Regions from separate parts of the Streptomyces sp. NPDC052236 genome, predicted to be linked through region 4. Evidence: riboswitches for the same ligand, from Rfam matches in the RefSeq annotation. Region 4 holds a riboswitch; each other region holds the start of a gene.
What was found. Region 4 has a riboswitch for cyclic di-AMP ahead of ACIHCQ_RS41975 (peptidoglycan DD-metalloendopeptidase family protein). Riboswitches for the same ligand answer to the same signal wherever they lie in the genome.

Region 1 (3,200 bases), on a different contig from region 4:
CGCCCCCGCCTTCGCCGACAGCGAGATCGAGCGGCTCGTACGCAACCGGCTGGACGAGATCCCGCACGAGACGGCCAATCCGGCCCGCCGCGCCGCCAAGGAGCTCTCCAAGCAGCTCTTCCCGGCCTCGCTGCGCATGTCGCGCCCCCGCCAGGGCACCGAGGAGACCGTGGCCCGGATCGACGCCGGAGGCGTACGTGCCTTCTACGAGGCGCATGTCCGGCCCGCCACCGCCACCGCGGTGATCGTCGGCGACCTCACCGGTGTCGATGTGGACGCCGTGCTCGCCGAGACCCTCGGCACCTGGACCGGCGACAGTGCCGAGCCCCGCCCCGTACCGCCGATCACCGCGGACGACACCGGCCGGGTGGTGATCGTGGACCGCCCCGGCGCCGTCCAGACGCAGCTGCTGATCGGCCGCATCGGCCCGGACCGGCACGACCGCGTCTGGCCCGCCCAGGTCCTCGGCGCGTACTGCCTGGGGGGCACCCTGACCTCCCGGCTCGACCGGGTGCTGCGTGAGGAGAAGGGCTACACCTACGGCGTACGGGCCTTCGGCCAGGTGCTGCGCTCGGCACCGGACGGGTCGGGCGCCTCGATGCTCGCCATCAGCGGCTCGGTGGACACCCCGAACACCGGCCCGGCGCTGGACGACCTCTGGAAGGTGCTGCGCACGCTGGCGGCCGAGGGGCTGACCGACGCCGAGCGCGATGTCGCCGTACAGAACCTGGTGGGCGTGGCCCCGCTGAAGTACGAGACCGCGGCGTCCGTCGCGGGCACGCTGGCCGACCAGGTCGAGCAGTATCTTCCGGACGACTACCAGGCGCAGTTGTACGTACGGCTGGCGGAGACCGGCACCGTGGAGGCGACGGCCGCCGCCGTCAGCGGCTTCCCGGTGGACCGGCTGGTCACGGTCCTCGTCGGCGACGCCGCGAAGATCGAGGAGCCGGTCAGGGCGCTCGGAATCGGTGAAGTGACTGTTGTCACAGGCTGATTGAGCCGAGCCGGCAAAGAGCGCGAAGCAGGCAACGAGCGTGCGAAGCAGGCAACGAGCGTGCGAAGCAGGCAAGGAGAACCCCGGTGGCGCACCAGCCACCGGGGTTCTCCTTATGTCCCTTTTCTTGGGGAGGTTGCCCGTCTGTCCTGTGGCATGCGCTACAAAATCGACTCTCTGCTTGGTGATTGAAAGTTGATCCGCCTAGCGTCAGTCCGGCTGTTCGCCAGTATCCCGCCGCAGCCCGCGGCATCGAACAGCCATCGCCGAGTCCCCGTCAGGCGCGAGCCTGGGGAGCCGGGGACCCACATCGTGTCCCTGGGGTGAATCGGGCGCCTTCGCACCAGTGCGGAGGGGCTCGTAGGAGACCTTCCTGCTCCGAACCCGTCAGCTAACCCGGTAGGCGAGAAGGAAGGAAAGGACCAGCCACTTCATGGCGTTCACCCGTGCCCCCGGGAAGCACCGTGCCGCGAGCCGCCTGACGCGCAGGCGCGCGAGCATGGCAGGCGCCGCGGCCTTCGCCACCACCGGCGTGATCGGAACCCTCGCTTCTCCGGCGCTCGCCGCCGACACCGGCGCCTCCGGCGTCGCGAACACCGGCCTGACCCAGTTGGCGGCCGCCGACTCCCTGGCCGACACCCTCGCCGACCAGGCCGCGGCCCAGGAGCAGGAGGCCGAAGAGGCAGTCGCCAAGGCGAAGGCCCAGGCGAAGGCCGAGGCCGAGGCGAAGCGCAGGGCCGAGGCCCGTGCGCAGGAGATCCGCGAGGAGCGCGAAGACAAGGAGCGCGCCGCCCGCGCCGCCGAGCGTGAGCGGCTGAACGCCTTCCAGCTGCCCGTCGCCGGTTCGTACGTCTCCACCGGCTACCAGACCGGCGGCTCGCAGTGGTCCTCCGGCAGCCACTCCGGCGTCGACTTCCACGCCGCTTCCGGCACATCGGTCGTGGCCGTCGGCTCCGGCACGGTCGTCGAGGCCGGGTGGGGCGGCGCGTACGGCAACAACATCGTGATCAAGATGAACGACGGCTCGTACACCCAGTACGGCCACCTCTCGTCCATCGGCGTCTCGGTCGGCCAGCGGGTCATGCCGGGGCAGCAGATAGGCCTCTCCGGCTCGACCGGCAACTCCAGCGGGCCGCATCTCCACTTCGAGGCCCGCACCACCGCCGAGTACGGCTCCGACATCAACCCGGTCGCGTACCTGCGCGCGCACGGCGTCAGCGTCTGAGCTCCGTACCTCCCTGAGCTCCGTACCTCTCTGAGCTCTTACTCCGTACTGCCCCGAAGGTCCCGGCACGCCGCCGGGGCCTTCGGCGTTTGCCGCCCCGGGGACGCGGCGCCGGCGGGGCTCTGGCCAAAAGCTATCCATGGATTCCTGGTTGTCATCGGAAAATCGTGTCCATTGCAATAGAGTCACCCAACAGGCGTCAATCGGCTGCGTTTCGCGCGGATTAAAGCGGAGGTTCGGTCATGCGCATTCCCGCGCACTCGGTATGCACGGCGATCCGCGACGACATCGTCTCCGGTGTATTCGTCCGCGGCAGCCGGCTCACCGAAGAGCAGCTGGCGCGCCGCTACGGCGTCTCCCGGGTCCCGGTGCGTGAGGCGCTGCGCACCCTGGAGTCGGAGGGCTTCGTCATCACCCGCCGCCACGCCGGCGCGTGCGTCGCCGAGCCCAGCGAGCAGGAGGCCGCCGACCTGCTGGAGATCCGGATGCTGCTGGAGCCGATGGGAGCGGCGCGCGCCGCCCAGCGGCGTACCGAAGCGCATCTCAAAGTCCTGCGTGGCCTGGTCAGACTGGGTCAGGAACGGGCCCGCCGCGGCCAGGGCGAGGACCTGCGCTCACTGGGCAGCTGGTTCCACGAGACGCTCGCCCAGGCGTCGGGATCCCCCGGGCTCATCGCGCTGCTCACCCAGCTGCGCCACAAGATCGCCTGGATGTACGCCATCGAGCAGCCCGCCAAGCCGGTCGAGTCCTGGGCCGAGCACGGCGCGATCGTGGACGCGGTGGCACGCGGCGACGTGGAGCGGGCGCGGTCGCTGACGGCGCTGCACAGCGAGCGGGCCGCTGCCGCGCACCGGCTGCGCGGCCTCGAACGGGTGAGGACTTCGCAACATGCCGTAAACACGGCGAGCGTCCGTAATTAACAGTCGCGCTGTATACAAGAAAGCCCAAAGAATTAAACCGCGGTGTCCCGAATTCGGGACA
Region 2 (3,200 bases), on a different contig from region 4:
GCCCGTTGAGTTCACCGCCCCATAGAGCTGACGATCAGTCAATGTTGTGACTTTCACGTGATCTCCCCTGCATCGACTTGTGACCCACGTTCGATTACGGATACGTTCACCGGCGTCTCAGCAGTCACGCGAAAGGCAACCGCATGCGCTCCCCGAACGGCCGTCACCGGCGACCCCGTCAGGCTCCGGCAATCGTCGTCGCGGCGGGGGTGACGGGATCGGCCATCGCCATCCCGCTCCTCGGCGCCGGATCGGCGTCCGCCGCCGAATCCGCCACCTGGGACCGCGTCGCGGCGTGCGAGACCGGCGGCATGTGGAGTGCCGACCTCGGCAACGGCAACTACGGCGGGCTGCAGATGACGCTGCAGACCTGGCAGCAGTACGGCGGTACGGAGTACGCGCGCAGCGCCGACCTCGCGAGCCGCTCCGAGCAGATCGCGATAGCCGAGAAGGTCCTCGCCGCGAAGGGGCCCTCGGCGTGGGCGGACTGCGCCGCCATCGCGGGGCTGACGACCGGCGGCACGGCGGCGGGCGTCGACCCCGGTGCCGCGCCCGCGCCCGCCCCCTTGTCGTCGCTGCTGCCGACCGCTCCCGAGGAAGCGGCCACGCCCGCGGACCCGGCCGAGCCGGTGGCACCTGTGGAGCCGACCGGGAAGACGACTCCGGACGCGCCCGCGGCCACGACGCAGGAGTCCGGTACCCCGACAGGCGACGCCGAGACCGGCAAGCACCGCGGAACCCCGGAGCAGACGACCGAGCCGGGCAATACAGACGGAGACCGCGAAGTGGGCCGTCACTCCTCGCGAGGTGACGCCGCGGCACGCGAGGGCGTCGCCGACGCGACCAAGCCCGCGGAGACCCGCTCCGCCGACGTCTCGCCCGGCGTGTACACCGTCCGCCCCGGCGACAGTCTGTGGGCCATCGCCGACGCCCAGGAGCTCCCCGGCGGCTGGACCGCGGTCTTCGAGGCGAACCGCGAGACTCTCGGTGACGATCCCGACCTCATCCGCCCTGGCCAGAGCCTGGATCTAGACCTGAAGTAGCGGCGATTCGGGGGCCTTTGTCCAAGTCTGCGCAAGTGAGACAAGGGTCTCTTTACCTCAATCGGCACATCTCGCAGCCCAAATCCGGCCGTTCCGCGCTCCACCTGCGGAAAGAGGAACCACCGGAGTGTCAAGTTGGGCGTTTTCTCCCCGATGTTCAGCTTTGAACATCGGGGAGAGGTGTGATTACCGTCTGAACCGCTCACCACCGTGGGCACCACTGGCCGTCACGCCGAATCCTGCCGGCGGTCGGGGGGAGTAGTCGTCGCGTAGAGCGCCGAAGGCAGGAGCGGGGGAACCAAGGTAAGCGCCGGGCCCGGCCGTTGAGAGCAGTACGCAACGGACGTGGAACGGCTAGGGGTGAAATCGCGCGCCAGTCGCGTGGACGGGCACTCACTTGGCCCGAACCCGACAGCTCACCTCGTAGGCGTCGGTGAGGAGAATCTCCATGCTGTTTTCCAGCAAGGGCAAGCACCGCCGCCCGAGCAAAGCCACCCGTATCGTCACATTCGCCGGGATCACCGGTGTCGCCGTCGCCGCCCCGCTGCTGGGCGCCACCTCAGCATCCGCCGCGACAGGTGCCGAGTGGGACAAGGTCGCCCAGTGCGAGTCCGGCGGCAACTGGTCGATCAACACGGGCAACGGCTACTACGGCGGCCTTCAGTTCTCGTCGTCCACCTGGGCCGGGTACGGCGGCACCCAGTACGCCTCCACCGCCGACAAGGCGTCGAAGTCCCAGCAGATAGCCATCGCCGAGAAGGTCCTGGCCGGCCAGGGCAAGGGTGCCTGGCCGAACTGCGGCGTGGGCCTGTCCAACGCCTCGTACAACGGCGGCTCCGCCGACTCGGGCACCACGCAGCAGGCGCAGCCCAAGCAGCAGGCACAGCCCAAGCAGCAGGCACAGCCCAAGCAGCAGACGCAGCCCAAGCAGCAGCGCGCCGAGGCGCCCACCACGCGCTCCGAGCGCGCCGAGGCCCCGGCCGCGCCGAAGTCCTTCGAGAAGGGCGACGGCGAGTACAAGGTCAAGTCGGGCGACACCCTCTCCAAGATCGCTGAGGCCGAGAAGGTCAAGGGCGGCTGGGCGAAGCTGTTCGACCTCAACAAGGACATCGTCAGCGACGCCGACGTGATCTTCCCGGGCCAGCAGCTCCACCTCGGCTGAGCCTTCCCGGGCACCGAACCACCCCGGTCCGGCGCGACTTTCCCCGTGCGCGCCGGGCCGGGGTTCTCTGTGCAGGCGGCAGTCAGACGCATTTTTGTCCCAGCGGGCGGGCGTCGTCGGGCCGGAGCCCCCCAGCCGGTTAGGCTCGTGCCGCAAGGCAGAAGCGCAGATACAGATACTGCGCTTTAAGCGTCACATCACCAGAAGGAGATGCTCGTGCCGTCCATCGACGTCGTCGTAGCCCGGGAAATCCTGGACTCCCGAGGCAACCCCACGGTCGAGGTCGAGGTTGGCCTCGACGACGGCAGCACGGGTCGTGCTGCTGTCCCGTCCGGCGCCTCCACCGGTGCGTTCGAAGCCCTTGAGCTCCGCGACGGTGACCCCAACCGCTACCAGGGCAAGGGTGTCGAGAAGGCCGTCCTCGCCGTCATCGAGCAGATCGGCCCGGAGCTCGTCGGCTACGACGCCACCGAGCAGCGCCTGATCGACCAGGCGATGTTCGACCTCGACGCCACCCCGGACAAGTCCTCGCTCGGCGCCAACGCGATCCTCGGTGTCTCCCTCGCCGTGGCGCACGCCGCCTCCGAGGCCTCGGACCTGCCGCTCTTCCGCTACTTGGGCGGACCGAACGCGCACCTGCTGCCCGTTCCGATGATGAACATCCTGAACGGCGGCTCGCACGCCGACTCCAACGTGGACATTCAGGAGTTCATGATCGCGCCGATCGGTGCGGAGTCCTTCTCCGAGGCCCTGCGCTGGGGTGCCGAGGTCTACCACACCCTCAAGTCCGTCCTGAAGGCCAAGGGCCTGTCCACCGGCCTCGGCGACGAGGGCGGCTTCGCGCCGAACCTCGACTCGAACCGCGCGGCTCTCGACCTCATCCTTGAGGCCATCAAGCAGGCCGGTTACACCCCGGGCAAGGACATCGCGCTCGCGCTCGACGTCGCCGCCTCGGAGTTCTACAAGGACGGCTCGTACGAGTTCGAGGGCAAGTC
Region 3 (3,200 bases), on a different contig from region 4:
TGCGGGCGCGCACGGTGGCACGCGACTTCGCCCGGCGCACACACGGACGGGCCGCGGCGCACACCGTGTCGGAGTACGAGGCGTACGCGACGTCCCTGGCGTTTCTGCGCCGAAGGGCCCACCGCGGCGCGGCGGGCCCTGACTTCGTGGAGCGCGAGCAGGAGCTGCTGCACCATCTGTGGCAGCGCAAGCACGTGGCCGGTCCCGCGCTGACGTACGCGGCACGGGCGACGGGCCGGGTGCGGACACCGCCGCCGTACCGGGACTACAGCGGGCCCAACCCGTACCGGCACTAGGGACGAGGGACCGACTCAGATCGTCAGGCCCTTGCCCCGCAGCCAGGCCATCGGGTCGATGGGCGAGCCGCCCGCCGTGAACACCTCAAGGTGCAAATGCGCGCCGGTGACATTGCCGGTCGCGCCGACGCGGCCGATCGTCTGGCCCGTCGCCACCTTCTGCCCAACGCTGACCGACATGGACGACTGGTGGGCGTACCAGACCTCCGTACCGTCCTCCAGCTCCAGGATCGTGCGGTAGCCGTACGATCCGGACCAGCCCGCCTCCTTGACCGTGCCGCTGTGCACCGCCTTGACCGGCGTGCCCGTGGGCGCGGCGAAGTCCAGGCCGGTGTGGTAGCCCGACGACCACAGGGAGCCGGCCTGGCCGTACGTGGACGTGATCGTGTACGAGGAGGTGGGGAGCGCGTAGCTCGTGGCGAGCTTGGCGAGCCGGTCGGCCTCCGCCTTGGCCGCGCGCGCGTCGGCCGCCTTCCGGTCGGCCTCGGCCTGCGCCTCCGCCGTGGTCAGCTGCTTCGTCGCCTCCGCGGCTGCCTTCTCCGCGGCGAGCCTCTCGGCGTCCGCCCTGGCCTCGGCGTCCGCCACGGCCTGCTGCTGTTCGACCTGCTGGAGGATCCGGGCGCGCAGTGCCTCGCCCGCGCCGGCCGCGCTCTGCGTGGCGTTCCCGGCTCCCTCCCCGGTGAAGCTCGCCGGCGTGACCGCCGTGACGTCCCCCGTGTCGGAGGAGTCGTCCGCGTCGTCGGAGCCGTCGGACAGCCAGGCGCCCACGCCCGGCAGGGACTCGGCGTCGGGCAGGCTGTCCACTACCGAGTCGGGAAGCGATATGGAGACCGCCGGCTTCTCCTGCGCGGTGGCGATGCCGCCCGCGCCGACCGCCGCGATCACGCCGACGCCGAGCACCGTGGAGCTACGGGCGAGTCCGCCGCGCTGCTTCATGACACGGTGCCGGCCACGTACCGGAAGGACGGAGTCCTTGGTGGGGTTCCATTCCTCCCAGCCCCGCTCCGCCCCCTCGTTACCGAAGAATTCAGATGGAGAAGGTGCTACGGGGGCAGGGGTATTGGACGCCACGGAGGCGTACTCCTTTCCTTCCTTCTCGCCTACCGGGTTAGCTGACGGGTTCGGAGCAGGAAGGTCTCCTACGGGTGCCTCCGCCGCGAAAAGAGCGGCAAAGGATGCCCGATTCACCCCAATTGGTGGTTCCCCGGTTTCCTTGCGAAATTCGGCGCACGCGCACGGTGCCGTCTCTGGCGACGACTGGGACGACCGCGCTGCGTTATCGAACGTTAATAGACACCAGGGCCGGATACCAAGCGGTTCTGGGTATTCATTAAGAACGCCGGCCGGGACTTACCAGGACACAAGCTGCCTGAATGGGGCGACTTGATCGTCCATCAGGCCGCGTCACACCACCCCGCCAGCTTGACGGTATGTCACATGCTATGCGGAGGGATGTCATTCGACTACGCAGGGTGCCGACCGTCCCCGGGGCGGCGGACCGCCAGCAGCGCCAGGTCGTCGCTCAAGCCGCCGCCTGTATGCAGTCGTACGTCCGCGGTCAGCGCGTCCAGCAGCTCCTCCGGCCCCGGGAAGACCCGGCCGCGGAGCCGCTCGCGGGGATCGTAGAAGACACCGTGCGCGTCGCGCGCCTCCGACAGCCCGTCCGTGTAGAGGAGCAGCGTGCCCCCGGCGGGGAGCGGATGCTCGTCGGCCCGGTCCGGCCCGCTGCCCAGCTCGCCCATCCCCAGCGGCAGCGCGTGCTCGCTCGGCTCCAGGACCTCCAGACCGCCGTCGGCGTACAGCATCAGCGGCTCCGGATGGCCCCGGTTCACCACCCGTACCCCGCCCCGCCCGCGCGGGATCTCGGCGAGTACAGCCGTGGTGAACCCCTCGACGACGTCCAGCCCGTCGCGCCGCGTCCCCTCCCGCGCGAGCGCGCGCTCCAGGCGCTGGGCGACGGCCTCGATCGAGCCCTCGTGCTCGGCGGCCTCGCGGAAGGCGCCGATGACGACGGCCACGGCCTCGACCGCGTCGAGCCCCTTGCCCCGGACGTCGCCCACGACCAGGCGTACGCCGTACGGAGTGTCCTGTACGGCGTAGAGGTCGCCGCCGATGGACGCGCCCGCCTGCGCCGCCTCGTACCGCGCCGCGACGCGCAGCCCGCCGATGCGTTCGGCGGGGGTGGGCAGCACGGCGCGCTGCGCTGTCTCGGCGATGACCCGGGCCGAGGCCAGCCGCTCGCCACCACGCCGTACGACCCGGTTGATGAGCAGCGCGAGCCCGGAGACGGTGATCAAGGTGAACATCTCGGTGTACGCCGTGACCTCCGACACGGTCTCGTTGTAGAGGCGCAGGCTGACCATGGCCACGGTGGCGACGAGGCCGGTCAGCAGCGTGGTGAGCCAGGAGAAGAAGGGCGCGGCAATCAGCGGGGCAGCAGCGAAGAGCGGCACCGCCGTGAATCGGGGTGGCGTCGCGAGGTCGAAGGCGAGCCCGCCGGTGATCATGAGTGTGGGCAGCGCACGGATGAAGCGGCGAGCGCCGACAACCCCGGTACCGATGCCGTGCCGCCTTGGGTGCCCCACCTCTGATCTCCTGACCGGTCCGCCCTTGTCAGGTCTCAGGCTGGCCGCAGCCGCGCCGGGCAGCCAATCGCCGTCGGCCAACCGGGCGCACGCCATACGCGCATAGGACATGCGCGCATACGACAGTGGCCCGGCACTCTTTCGAGTGCCGGGCCACTGTCTTCTAGTAGCGGGGGCAGGATTTGAACCTACGACCTCTGGGTTATGAGCCCAGCGAGCTACCGAGCTGCTCCACCCCGCGCCGCTGAACACAACTCTACGCCATCCGGAGCACGGTCGACGCCACCCCGGCGGGAGGGCTCGCTGCCACGCCCGCGGG
Region 4 (3,200 bases):
TCGAACCGCTCGGCCACATCGTCGGGGTCGGAGCCGGGCCGGATGATGTCGTTGCCGCCGGCGCAGAACGTCACCAGATCGGCGGCGAGTTCCTTCGCGCGCGGGACCTGCTCCGCGACGATCTGGTCGAGGAGGCGGCCGCGTATCGCGAGATTGGCATACCTGAAACTGTGCTCCGGCATACGGTCGTCGAGCAGGACCGCGAACCTGTCCGCCCAGCCGACATAGGTCCCGTCGGGGCCGAGGTCTCCGACGCCCTCGGTGAAGCTGTCACCGATTGCCGCGTACGACCTGTACGACCCGAACACACCACTGCTGTCTTCTGTTCTCGAATCGTCTGCCACGAGAACTCATCATTCCCCTGCGGATGTGACCTACGCGACCGTACGGAGGGATTGACGAAGCGTGATATTTACCACCGCCCCTCGCACCGCGGAAAGCGGCGCGAGGGGAATAAAAACGTGTCGGCGCGTCAGATCGAGACGCCGTGCTGGCGCAGGTAGGCCAGCGGGTCCACGTCCGAGCCGTAGGACGGTCCGGTCCGGATCTCGAAGTGCAGGTGCGGGCCCGAGGAGTTGCCGGTGGAACCGGAGAGCCCTATCTGCTGACCGACCCGCACGCTCTCGCCCGAGGAGACGGAGAGGGAGGAGAGGTGGGCGTACTGCGAGTAGTTGCCGTCGCTGTGCTTGATGACGACCTCGTTGCCGTACGAGCCGCTCCAGCCCGCGGAGACGACGGTGCCCGGGCCGACGGCCTTGACGCTGGTGCCGGAGGAGGCGGAGAAGTCGACGCCGGTGTGGTAGCCGCTGGACCACATGGCGCCGGAGGCGCGGTAGGGCGTGGTGACGCCGGCGGACACGGGGGCGGTGAAGCCGGAGCCGCTGGACTGCGCGGCGGTGTCCGCGGAGTCACCGGACTCGTTGGACGCCGTGGACGCCCGCGGCGCAGGCTCGGGCGAGGCGGGCGATGCCTTCGCCGAGGACTGCGTCGCGGGAGCCTTCGCGGGTGCCGGAGCCTTCGCCGGTGCGGGGGCCGCCGCCTTCGACTTCGCGCCGAGGGTGAGCTTGAGGCCGGGGTGGATCAGCGCGGGGTCGTCGCCGACGACCTGGCGGTTGTCGGCGTACAGCTTCTGCCAGCCGCCCTGGACGCGGTGGTCTGCGGCGATCTTGGACAGATAGTCGCCGCCGACCACGGTGTACATGGCGGGGGCGGCCTTCTTCGCCGTCACCGGGGCCGCGGTGGCGGACCCTGCGGCTGAGGACACCGCGGTCGGGGCGGTGGAGGCAGCGGCGGGCGCGGTGTTTCCTGCCGCGTGCGCGCCGGTGGCGCCCAGCAGCGGCAGCGCGATGGCGGCGCCGCCCGTACCGGCGACGACGAATCCGCGCGTGATCGGGTTGGCCTTGGGACGGCGGTGCTTACCCTTCGCGGGCATGACAAAGTCCTCTCCGGCGCCTACGAGGTGAGCTGTCGGGTTCGGGCTGGAGCTGCCCGGCCGCGCGAATGCGCGACTTCACCCCTAGCCGGTCCGGAAATCCGGGACGGCGTTCTACCTGGGTCCCCCGCTCCTGCCACACGTCTGGTGGGTGGAATTCCGGGCGGTGGCAGGATTAGGCGGTCCGTCCGGATTGGTCGTGACCGTAAGCGAGCCGCCCGGATCGGAACAAGCCGTTCCGTTTGGCGATCAACCATTTCTGTGAATTCGCCCAGGAATTCCAGTCACCCTCCGTGGAGCAACGCTTTCCGCTTTCCGGGCGCACAAAGGAAGTTGACTCCGCCTCGCGGCCACACACCGTCACGAATGAGACGCTGCTCACGGGCCGTGCCCCATCTCCCGTGCAGATGGGGCACGTTATGCCGAAGCGGCTAATTCGGACAGCACATTCCTTATCCGGTCGAGTCGTCGGGCGAGACCCATCGGTTCAGAGTCGTCGCAGGCGGATCACGGCAGCGTCCAGATCCCCCTTGAGCCCGGTGTGCAGACCGTGGTGCATCAGCACGGACCCGCGGTGTACGGCGCCGGTGTCCAGGCACTCGTACGCCGCCGCCGGGTCGATCCCGCGCAGCCGCAGCCTGGGCGGCAGCTCGCCATAGTGCTGCGCCTGGAGCCAGGCGAGGACGACGGTCTCCGCCCCACGTACGTACTGCACGGCGCTCAGCCCGCCCTCGGGCGCCCGCAGCCGGTACAGCTCACCGCCCTGCACCACCGGCCTGATCGTCTTGTACAGCTCGACCCAGCCCCGCGCCTCGGCGAGCTCGTCCTCGCTCCACTCCGTCAGGTCGCCGCCGACCCCGAGCACTCCCGCCATCGCGCTCACAAAACGGAAACGCAGGGAGGTCGACCGGCCGTTGAGCTGGACATTGGGGCTGTCGGTCACCCAGGCGGCCATCACCCGCGCCGGGTGCAGCTGGGTGAAGCCGTGCTGGATGGCGAGCCGGTCCAGCGGATCGGTGTTGTCGGAGGTCCACACCTGGTCGGTACGGGAGAGGATGCCGAGGTCGATCCGGCCGCCGCCGCCCGAGCAGGACTCGAAGGCCACGGACGGATGCGCGGCCCGCAACCGGTCGAGCAGCGCGTACAGCGCGCGCACATGCTCGACCCACAGCTTCTGCGGGTACTCCTCGCCGGGCCAGCCCGCGTCCGTGAAGCAGCGGTTGAAGTCCCATTTGACGTAGTCGATGGGCGCACTGGAGAGCAGTTCGTCCAACTGGGTCCACAAATAGTCCTGTACATCCTCGCGCGCCAGGTTCAGTACGAGCTGATTGCGCAGCTCCGTACGCGTCCGGCCCGGGTGGTGCTGCACCCAGTCGGGATGCGCCCGGTAGAGGTCGCTGTCGGCGTTGACCATCTCCGGCTCGACCCAGATCCCGAACCGCATGCCCATCCCGTGCACGTCGTCGGCGAGCGGCTTGAGGCCGTGCGGGAAACGCTCGGGGTTGGGGGTCCAGTCGCCGAGCCCGGCGCGGTCGCTGGTGCGCTGCCCGAACCACGCGTCGTCCACCACGAACAGCTCGACGCCCATGTCCCCGGCCCGCCGGGCGAGCGCCCGCTGCTGATCCTCGGAGATGTCGAAGCCGGTGGCCTCCCAGGAGTTGTAGAGGACGGGCCGCTCGGTCGTCGCCCCGTCCGGGACGACATGGGCCAGCTGCCAGGCGTGCCACGCCCGGCTGGCCCCGCCGAACCCTCCCTCGCTCCACAGCCC

Region 1: it holds a riboswitch for cyclic di-AMP, as region 4 does, so the genes downstream of both, ACIHCQ_RS13255 (M23 family metallopeptidase) here and ACIHCQ_RS41975 (peptidoglycan DD-metalloendopeptidase family protein) in region 4, are expected to answer to the same signal.
Region 2: it holds a riboswitch for cyclic di-AMP, as region 4 does, so the genes downstream of both, ACIHCQ_RS20060 (transglycosylase family protein) here and ACIHCQ_RS41975 (peptidoglycan DD-metalloendopeptidase family protein) in region 4, are expected to answer to the same signal.
Region 3: it holds a riboswitch for cyclic di-AMP, as region 4 does, so the genes downstream of both, ACIHCQ_RS42510 (M23 family metallopeptidase) here and ACIHCQ_RS41975 (peptidoglycan DD-metalloendopeptidase family protein) in region 4, are expected to answer to the same signal.

Annotation. Positions count from the first base shown of each region.
Region 1 covers NZ_JBIUBL010000006.1:222,039-225,238, reverse strand. Annotated here, with positions in the region: gene ACIHCQ_RS13260 (M16 family metallopeptidase) at 1-994, shown strand, start outside; cyclic di-AMP (ydaO/yuaA leader) riboswitch at 1,249-1,415, shown strand; gene ACIHCQ_RS13255 (M23 family metallopeptidase) at 1,428-2,219, shown strand; gene ACIHCQ_RS13250 (GntR family transcriptional regulator) at 2,462-3,139, shown strand.
Region 2 covers NZ_JBIUBL010000011.1:141,500-144,699, forward strand. Annotated here, with positions in the region: gene ACIHCQ_RS20050 (cytochrome P450) at 1-25, shown strand, start outside; gene ACIHCQ_RS20055 (transglycosylase family protein) at 144-1,043, shown strand; cyclic di-AMP (ydaO/yuaA leader) riboswitch at 1,309-1,488, shown strand; gene ACIHCQ_RS20060 (transglycosylase family protein) at 1,492-2,205, shown strand; gene eno (phosphopyruvate hydratase) at 2,422-3,200, shown strand, end outside.
Region 3 covers NZ_JBIUBL010000049.1:25,981-29,180, forward strand. Annotated here, with positions in the region: gene ACIHCQ_RS42505 (PrsW family intramembrane metalloprotease) at 1-296, shown strand, start outside; gene ACIHCQ_RS42510 (M23 family metallopeptidase) at 312-1,367, opposite strand; cyclic di-AMP (ydaO/yuaA leader) riboswitch at 1,379-1,534, opposite strand; gene ACIHCQ_RS42515 (PP2C family protein-serine/threonine phosphatase) at 1,760-2,881, opposite strand; tRNA gene ACIHCQ_RS42520 (tRNA-Met) at 3,049-3,122, opposite strand.
Region 4 covers NZ_JBIUBL010000046.1:34,486-37,685, forward strand. Annotated here, with positions in the region: gene ACIHCQ_RS41970 (SGNH/GDSL hydrolase family protein) at 1-344, opposite strand, end outside; gene ACIHCQ_RS41975 (peptidoglycan DD-metalloendopeptidase family protein) at 473-1,432, opposite strand; cyclic di-AMP (ydaO/yuaA leader) riboswitch at 1,437-1,608, opposite strand; gene ACIHCQ_RS41980 (alpha-galactosidase) at 1,920-3,200, opposite strand, start outside.